DNA from 2 places in the Robertmurraya sp. FSL R5-0851 genome. Region 2 is predicted to be linked to the other one. Evidence: riboswitches for the same ligand, from Rfam matches in the RefSeq annotation. Region 2 holds a riboswitch; the other holds the start of a gene.
The links. A riboswitch is a leader RNA that binds a small molecule or an ion and turns the genes downstream of it on or off. The one in region 2 is predicted to bind FMN.

Region 1 (4,428 bases), 1.6 Mb from region 2:
TTCACATCTATTCTATTTTTAAAGAATCCAGAAAGAACGGCTTTTGTTAAGTAAGATGTTTCAAGATCTGTTACGGTGCCAGAGTAAGTAATAGAGATTTCATTTACTCCTTGTTTCATGCACTGTGATAAAATGGATCCGATTTGCTTAGATAACTGATGGAATGGTTTGATCTTTTCAAAAATATCTTTAGACATTGCTGGTAGGTTAATAGAGTTTTGGACTGGCTTGCCTTCAAAATACATACGAACTTCTTTAGCTACCTGTGTAGCAACATTAAGCTGGGCTTCCTTTGTGGACGCACCTAAGTGTGGTGTGACGATTACATTATCATATTTAAATAACGGATGTTCTCCAGGTGGTTCTACTTCAAATACATCGATAGCAGCTCCGGCTACATGCCCATTGCCAACGAACTTCGCTAGAGCGAGTTCATCGATAATTCCCCCGCGGGCACAGTTAAGAAAGTATACACCTTTTTTCGTTTGACTTAATGTTTCTTCGTTAATAAGTCCTTTAGTTTCTGGTGTTAATGGTGTGTGTACTGTGATAATATCTGCTTCTGCTAATACTTCTTCCAAACTACCATGAGAAACACCTAGCTTTAATGCACGCTCCTTGGTTAAGAAAGGATCGTATACTTTTACATTCATGCCGAACACTTTTGCTCTTTTAGCTAATTCAGAACCAATACGACCCATACCAACGATTCCGAGAGTCTTTCCATAAAGTTCAGTTCCGATAAAGGCATTTCGTTTCCACTCAAGATTTTTAACCGACTGATGGGCTTGTGGAATATTTCTCATTAAGGATGCCATCATGGCAAAAGTATGCTCAGCTGTAGAAATCGTATTACCATCTGGAGCATTGACGACAATGATTCCTCGTTTCGTAGCCGCATTTACGTCGATGTTGTCGACACCAACACCAGCACGTGCGATAATTTTCAATTGAGGCATTTTTTCGAGCAGATCTTCAGTAACAGTTGTAGCGCTTCGAACTAAAAGCGCATCAATTTTTTCTAATTCTACTTCTGGATCATTAATTTTTTTTTGAATTAATGTGCCTTCGTTAAAATCTAATAAGGGAGAAAGACCTTCCTCATTTATTGCATCGGCTACTAAAATTTGAAACATTCAAAACACCTACCCAATTATCAATTTTCTGATTATTTTACAAAACGAACATTTATCTGTCAATGGACTAAAACGTTCAGAACAAATAATGTAAACGCTTTAATGCTTTAAAGTCACGATTTTGTTAAATTTTTTAACAAAAAGCGCAAACTTTCAAAGTTTGCGCTAAAAATACTACATTTTTGAATTGAATAGATCTGTAAGGACTGGTACGATTTGTTTTTTACGTGAAACTACACCTTTTAACACGGCTTTGTTATTCTCTAAGGTTACACCGTATGCTTCTTCTACAGCTGAACGGGCATTTCCTAATGCAAGAGCTGTTGAATCGTTTGTTAAGATATCTGTTACAACAAATAAGAACAGGTCTAGACCTTTTTCTGAAATGATGTTTGATAATGTTTCTTCTAATTCAGCTTGTCTTGAATATACATCGTTAATATCTACTGCATTCACTTGTGCAATTTCTACTTTACTAGCTCCCATTTGGAATTCCTTTGCGTCAAGGGATACCAATTGCTGAATGGATTTGTCGCTTAAATCTGCGCCAGCCTTTAGCATGTCCAATCCATAACTTTCTGCATCTACACTAGCAATTTCAGCTAATTCTTTTGCTGCTGCTACATCTTCAGCTGTACATGTAGGGGACTTGAATAATAATGAATCAGAGATAATGGCAGAAAGCATGAGACCAGCAATCTCTGGGCGAATTTGAACATCATTTTCTTTATAAAGCTTGTTTAGAATAGTTGCCGTACAACCAACAGGCTCACAGCGGTAGTATAGTGGGTCACTCGTTTCAAAATTTGCAATACGGTGATGGTCAATGACTTCTATAACACGAACTTGATCAATATCACTTACACTTTGTTGTCTTTCGTTGTGGTCAACTAAGATAACGCTGTTGACTTCACCAGCAACTGTTTCAACGAGTCTTGGAGCTTCTGCTTTGAATGTATCAAGAGCAAATTGTGTTTCACCGCTCACTTCTCCTAATCGAACGGCTTCCACATCCATACCAAGAGCTTTTTTTAATTCTGCATAAGCGATCGCTGAGCAAATTGTGTCAGTATCAGGATTTTTATGACCAAAAATAAGAACTTTTTCCATGATTATCTCCTTTAAAATTAATCAATTTCGTATGTATATATACTTTAATAATTTAACACAAATACAAAAGAAGGACAAAAAATAATTCACTCAGAATGCAAACTTCTTCACAAAAAATACGAACTAAGCTATAATGATGTGGAAAATATAATATTGGTCTATCTTCGGGGCAGGGTGTGATTCCCGACCGGCGGTAATGAGTGTAACACTCTAAGCCCGCGAGCCTGGTTTTTGGGCAGGATTTGGTGCGATTCCAAAGCCGACAGTAAAGTCTGGATGGGAGAAGATGGAGGTTCTGCAGACGTTCAAAAAGGAGAGTTTTGAACGTTTATTAAGCGTGACTTCTAATCAAACTCCCTCAAGCGAATCGCTTGGGGTTTTTTTAATGAGGTACGTGATGCTGAACCTTTCTTCTTTAGGTGAGATGGATCCTAAAAAAAGGAGAGAGGGAAATGAAAAGTTTTAACGTAAGAACACTTGTATTGATTGGAATGTTAAGTAGCATCTCGTATGTATTAATGCTTCTTAATTTTCCACTTCCACCTTTTCCGCAGTTTTTAATGGTGGATTTTAGTGATGTCCCAGCTTTAATTGGTGCTTTAATACTCGGACCTGTAGCTGGAATATTAATTGAACTTCTAAAAAACGTACTTGATTATTTTTTAACTGGAAGTGCAACAGGAGTTCCTGTTGGCCACGTGGCAAATTTTGTTGCGGGTATCCTATTTATATTGCCAACATACTACATTTATCAGAAAGTGAAATCCTCAAAAGGTATGACATTTGGCTTAGTTGTGGGTACAATATCTATGGCAGTTCTAATGAGTGTGCTTAACTATTACATTATTTTGCCTGCTTATACATTCTTCTTAAATACACCTGCTATGTCAGGAGAAGAAACAAGGCAAATGATTGTTACGGCAATACTTCCTTTTAACCTTGTTAAGGGGATTTTAATATCAGTTATTTTTATGCTTTTATTTGCAAGAATGGGAACATGGATGAACAAACAAAAAGTGCAAAGTAGAGCTGTATAGTCACACAAAAAAAAGCAACGGCGAAGCCGTTGCTTTTACTTATTTACTATTCGAACTTAAGTGCGTCTCCATCAAATGCTTCATCAGCCACTTTAATAGAATCTGTTGGGCAACCTTCGAAAGCATCCATCATATCGTCTAATAGTACGTCTGGAATTTCAACGATACCTTGGTTATCGTCAAGAGTAACGAATGCAATGCCTTCATCATCGTAATCGTAAATGTCAGGTGCAGCTGCTCCGCAAGCACCACATGCAATGCAAGTTTCTTTGTCTACAATTGTGTATTTTGCCATGTAAAATACCTCCCAAAAAATTAAACAAGTATTCTTTATCATTCCCAAATTCACTAGGAATGCATCCCTCATATCTTATTGTAAAACTGAATGGTCAACATTTCAATAGAAAAAGTATTGAGAATGCTTATCATATAAGGGTTTGGACATTAATGGCATTTTTTATTCATTAAATGCGACTCATTTCATGCTACAATAATAGACATAAAAATACAAAAAAACCTAAGTATCGAAGGTGAGGTAAATTGATAAATATTCTTGAACACGTCGTTCTATATTGTTTATCAAAACTTGGTAAAGAACGAAGCAGCTCAAGCGTGTTTCACTTATTAAATGGGAAAAAATCATCTCAAACCATACAGGACTCACATCTTTTTCAATTGGATTCCTTTTTTCATACAGCACATCATTTAACAAGAGAGCAATATGAGAGCATTATAAGCAAACTAATAAAACATGAATTTATATATATTTCTGGCGATCAGCAGGTTGGCATTAGCGAAAGTGGACAACTTTTGATTCATGAATTGTATTCAATGTACCCATTCTTGAAAAACTTGCAAGGAGGAAGGTATCACAATTGTCTACAATTTTGGGAAAGATTATCTTTACTTATTCAAGTATGCTCTAATCAAATCAATAATCAAACAAGCTATATACCTGTTCAGAAAAATAAAGATACTCAAAATTGGATTAAGCATTTGTTCGCAACATCGGAAGGAAACAGCAAGAACTTTCCTCATGAGTTGTTAAGGGAATTACAGGCTTTATTGGAGTCTTCAGAACTGAAGATTGACCCAAGCGTATTAGTTGCAAGATTGTCCGGGTTTGAGTCAATTGGTTTAACGGA
Region 2 (4,428 bases):
AGCAGTTGATCTTCTGTTTGATGGCGAAGAATTTACTTTATTAGAAAGTGAAAAAATTGACACCACTTACATTCATGGCGCAGGCTGCACTTACTCTTCAGCTATTACAGCCGAGCTTGCAAAAGGAGCTTCCGTGAAGGACGCTGTTGCGACAGCAAAAGACTTCATTACAGCGGCGATCGCACATGGATTTAAGTTAAATGAATATGTTGGACCAACGATGCACGGTGCGTACCGTACTTTTGGTGCAAAAGTGAACGCATAAAATAGAAGCCGCTGGAGGTTTAATTCCAGCGGCTTTCATCTATTTTTATTCAAACATACGACCTAAATTCGCCATTTCAATCGCTGAAACCGCTGATTCCCAGCCTTTGTTTCCAGCCTTTGTTCCTGCTCTTTCGATTGCTTGTTCAATTGTATTCGTTGTTAACACACCGAAAATAACAGGAACACCTGTGTTTAATGTGGTTGCCTGTACGCCTTTTGCTGCTTCATTACATACATAATCGAAGTGTGGAGTGGATCCACGAATAACCGTTCCTAATGTGATTACTGCATCATATTTTTTGCTTTGTGCCATTTTTTGAGCGATTAGTGGAATTTCAAATGCACCTGGTACCCAAGCCACATCTACATCTTCGTCAGCCACACCGTGTCTTTTCAGAGCATCTTGTGCTCCGCTAAGCAATTTGCTTGTAATAAACTCATTGAAACGACCTACAACGATTCCAACCTTTAACCCACTGCCAACTAAATTTCCTTCAAAACTTCTTCCCATAATCCATTCCTCCTAAAAGTGTAGTAAATGTCCTAATTTACTTTGTTTTGTTTTTAAATACTTTTCGTTCTCTTCTCGTGATTTCATTTGGATCGGCACGCGATCGACAATTTCCAATCCATACCCTTTTAATCCTTTGATTTTTCGAGGATTGTTCGTTAACAGTCGAATTTGACTAATTCCTAAATCTTTTAAAATTTGAGCTCCAATCCCGTATTCTCTTAAATCGGCACCAAAGCCAAGCTTTTCGTTCGCTTCAACCGTATCGTAACCTTCCTCTTGCAGCTTATACGCTCTTAACTTGTTCAACAGTCCCAGTCCTCGACCTTCTTGACGCAAATACAGTAACACTCCTGCACCTTCTTGCTCAATTTGACTTAATGCCGAATGTAGCTGTGGACCGCAGTCGCAGCGATACGATCCGAACACATCCCCCGTTAAACATTCGGAGTGAACGCGAACAAGAACTGGTTTGCTAGGGTCAATGGTTCCTTTTACTAAAGCCACATGCTCTTTGCCATCGATCAAATTGGAATAACCCACAGCTCGGAATTGGCCAAACTCGGTAGGAAGCTCAATTTCGACTTCTCTTTGAATTAAGCGATCTTCGCGGTTACGATACTCGATCAAATCTTTAATCGTAATCATTTTAACATTTAACTTATCAGCAATCTCTTTTAACTGTGGAACACGTGCCATGCTCCCGTCTTCATTCATGATCTCGCAAATAACCCCTGCTGGTTTTGCTCCGGATAATATGGCCAAGTCAACAGCCGCCTCCGTATGACCCGTACGCTTAAGCACCCCGCCTTTTTTTGCAATGAGTGGAAAAATATGACCTGGGCGTTTAAAATCAGCTGCCTTAGATTCAGGGTTGAGCATTTGTAAGATGGTATCCGAACGCTCAAAGGCCGATATACCAGTCGTTGAGCTTTTATGATCAATACTAACGGTGAAGGCTGTCCCATGGGGATCGGTGTTTCTTGCTACCATCGGCATGAGCTCGAGCTTCTGAGCTAGCTCTTCTTCGATTGGAACACAGATTAACCCTCTTCCATGCGTGGCCATTAGATTGATGACCTCTGGAGTTGTTTTTTCCGCTAACGAAAGGAAATCCCCTTCGTTTTCTCGATCTTCATCATCACAGACGATGATTACTTTTCCATTCTTTAAGTCTTCCAATGCTTCTTCAATCGAATTAAACATGTCTTTTCCTCCTTATTTAAACCCATTTTCCTCTAGAAATTGAGTGGTGAGAGAAGAACTCTTTTGAATGGTTTGAGTGGATTGTTTGGATAAAAAGTGTGAAATGTACTTGCCAATCATATCGCACTCAATATTTACGATGTCCCCAGCCCCTTTTCGCCCAATTATCGTTTCCGATAACGTGTGCGGGATCAGCGAAAGAAGGAAACTTGTCTCTGACACACCAAAAACGGTTAAACTTGTCCCATCTACCGTAACGGACCCTTTTTCAATAATGTAGTGTAAGAGATCGCTCGCTGCTTCTATCTCGTAGTACACAGCGTTGGCAACTTCTCTCTTTTCTTTAATCACCCCGAGGCCATCCACATGCCCCGACACAAAATGACCACCAAATCGGCCGCCAGCCGCCATCGCCCTTTCCAGGTTGACATGGGACCCTGGTTCCACATCTCGTAAGCTGGTTGCCTTAATCGTTTCTGGCATCACATCAACGGTGAATGCGTTAGAGGTGAAAGAAGTAACCGTCAAACAAACCCCATTTACGGCGATACTGTCGCCGAGCTTTACATCCGCAAGAATATGATTGGCCTCAATCGTTAACACCGAAGATTGTCCTGTATTCTTTGTATTGGTTACAAGTCCAATTTCCTCAATAATCCCTGTAAACATATCTCTTGCCTCCTTCCTTGGTTTAGTTACTTATACCGCTCGTTTTACCAGTTCCTTCTTGTAGCATTTCCGAAAACCTCGGGAATCTCTCGTAAGACTGTATCAAATGCTTATGACTCTTAGAGATGAAATCTTCACCAACACAGGTCATAAACAAACTTTTATGACCTACGCATCCCTTTTTTCTTTCCATACGTGTCATAAATCATCGTTTATGACCTTTGAACCTGATTTACACCTAGCAACAAGTCATAAACACTCTTTTATAACCTGTAGCCACCATATTCCTTCGAAATGGAGTCATAAAAAAATAAAAACCCCGCACCAATAAAGGAACGGGGTCAGAAAAATGGCAATGTCAAATAAAGGTCTAAAAATGGGTACACTTCACCCATACACATAAACCAGAATTTTTTTCCTTCTCCCATCCAGACTTTTACTGTCGGCTCTGGAGTTTCACCAGATCCACCGTTTGAATGAACACTCAAACGGGTCACGGACTAAGAAGCTCTTGCTTCATCACCGCCGGTTGGGAATTGCACCCGACCCCGAAGGAATACTATTTAAATTGCTCTCATTATACCTAAACTTTCCGCAAAAGGAAACCAAAAACTCTTACCAACACAATTTTGTTGTAAAATCAACCAATCCTACTTTTCGCTTTTCCCTCATGTTTTTAGTAAAATAAAGATTATTACATGCGTTAACGAAGTGAAGGAGGAAATAACATGGAGCTCGTCATAGTGGAAGAAGTTCAAAAAGAGCTAAACCGTCTTGCGAACCAAGATGTGTATATACATTTAGAAACGACAAATGGAGCGTATGCGACTCATAATGATGAATCCTTTTTTTCCTCAGGGGCATTTATTCGCAATGCACTGGTGAAATATGAGATTGGTCAAATCAAAGGAAATGGGCCTTACCGCATTGGCTTGAAGCTGAACATTGGCTGGGTTTATGCGGAAGGAATCACTCATTTTGAAGTAGATGATCAAAATAGATTATTAATGGCTGGACATGATTATCAAGGTAAACTAGCAGTTGCCTTCCAAATCAGTCCAACACCATTTGAGTAGAAAGGAGCGCATCATGGAAAAAGAACGTCAAATTTTAGTTATATTCCCTCACCCTGACGACGAGGCATTCGGCGTTTCAGGCACCCTTGCTTTGCATATCCAAAACGGGGCACCTGTCACATATGCATGCTTAACACTTGGTGAAATGGGACGGAACTTAGGGAATCCACCGTTTGCAACAAGAGAGTCGCTCCCGCAAATTCGTAAATTGGAACTTCAAAACGCAGCACAATCGATTGGAATCCAAGATTTGCGTATGCTTGGATATCGCGATAAAACGGTAGAGTTTGAAGATCCTGAAAAATTAGCGGATCATATGGGAGAAATTATTGCGGATGTGAACCCGTCCTTAATCATCACGTTTTACCCAGGATATTCCGTACACCCTGACCACGATGCGACGGGGGCTGCGGTCGTGAAAGCCGTCGGGCGATTAGCTCCAGAAAAAAGACCAAATCTGCACTGTGTAGCTTTTTCAAAAAACACATTGGATGAGCTCGGAGCACCAGACATCGTCAATGATGTCACTGCTGTATCTGATCAGAAAATTGCCACGATCAAGGCTCATGCGTCGCAAACGCAATTAATGATTCAAAATATGGCCGAAAAGCTTAAAGCAAATGACCCCGACATGATTGCTTGGGTAAATAACGAACGTTTCTGGACGTATAAATTTTAAATCTTCGCCCACAGGATTCC

Region 1: another riboswitch for FMN. It lies ahead of MKX65_RS15795 (ECF transporter S component); the one in region 2 lies ahead of ribE (riboflavin synthase).

What each region holds. Positions count from the first base shown of each region.
Region 1 covers NZ_JBBOOE010000001.1:3,063,434-3,067,861, reverse strand. Annotated here, with positions in the region: gene serA (phosphoglycerate dehydrogenase) at 1-1,136, opposite strand, end outside; gene MKX65_RS15800 (manganese-dependent inorganic pyrophosphatase) at 1,311-2,246, opposite strand; FMN riboswitch at 2,403-2,538, shown strand; gene MKX65_RS15795 (ECF transporter S component) at 2,699-3,283, shown strand; gene MKX65_RS15790 (ferredoxin) at 3,330-3,578, opposite strand; gene MKX65_RS15785 (helix-turn-helix domain-containing protein) at 3,824-4,428, shown strand, end outside.
Region 2 covers NZ_JBBOOE010000001.1:4,633,288-4,637,715, forward strand. Annotated here, with positions in the region: gene pdxK (pyridoxine/pyridoxal/pyridoxamine kinase) at 1-265, shown strand, start outside; gene ribH (6,7-dimethyl-8-ribityllumazine synthase) at 311-778, opposite strand; gene MKX65_RS23610 (bifunctional 3,4-dihydroxy-2-butanone-4-phosphate synthase/GTP cyclohydrolase II) at 791-1,984, opposite strand; gene ribE (riboflavin synthase) at 1,997-2,653, opposite strand; FMN riboswitch at 3,066-3,213, opposite strand; gene MKX65_RS23620 (YojF family protein) at 3,382-3,729, shown strand; gene bshB2 (bacillithiol biosynthesis deacetylase BshB2) at 3,743-4,408, shown strand.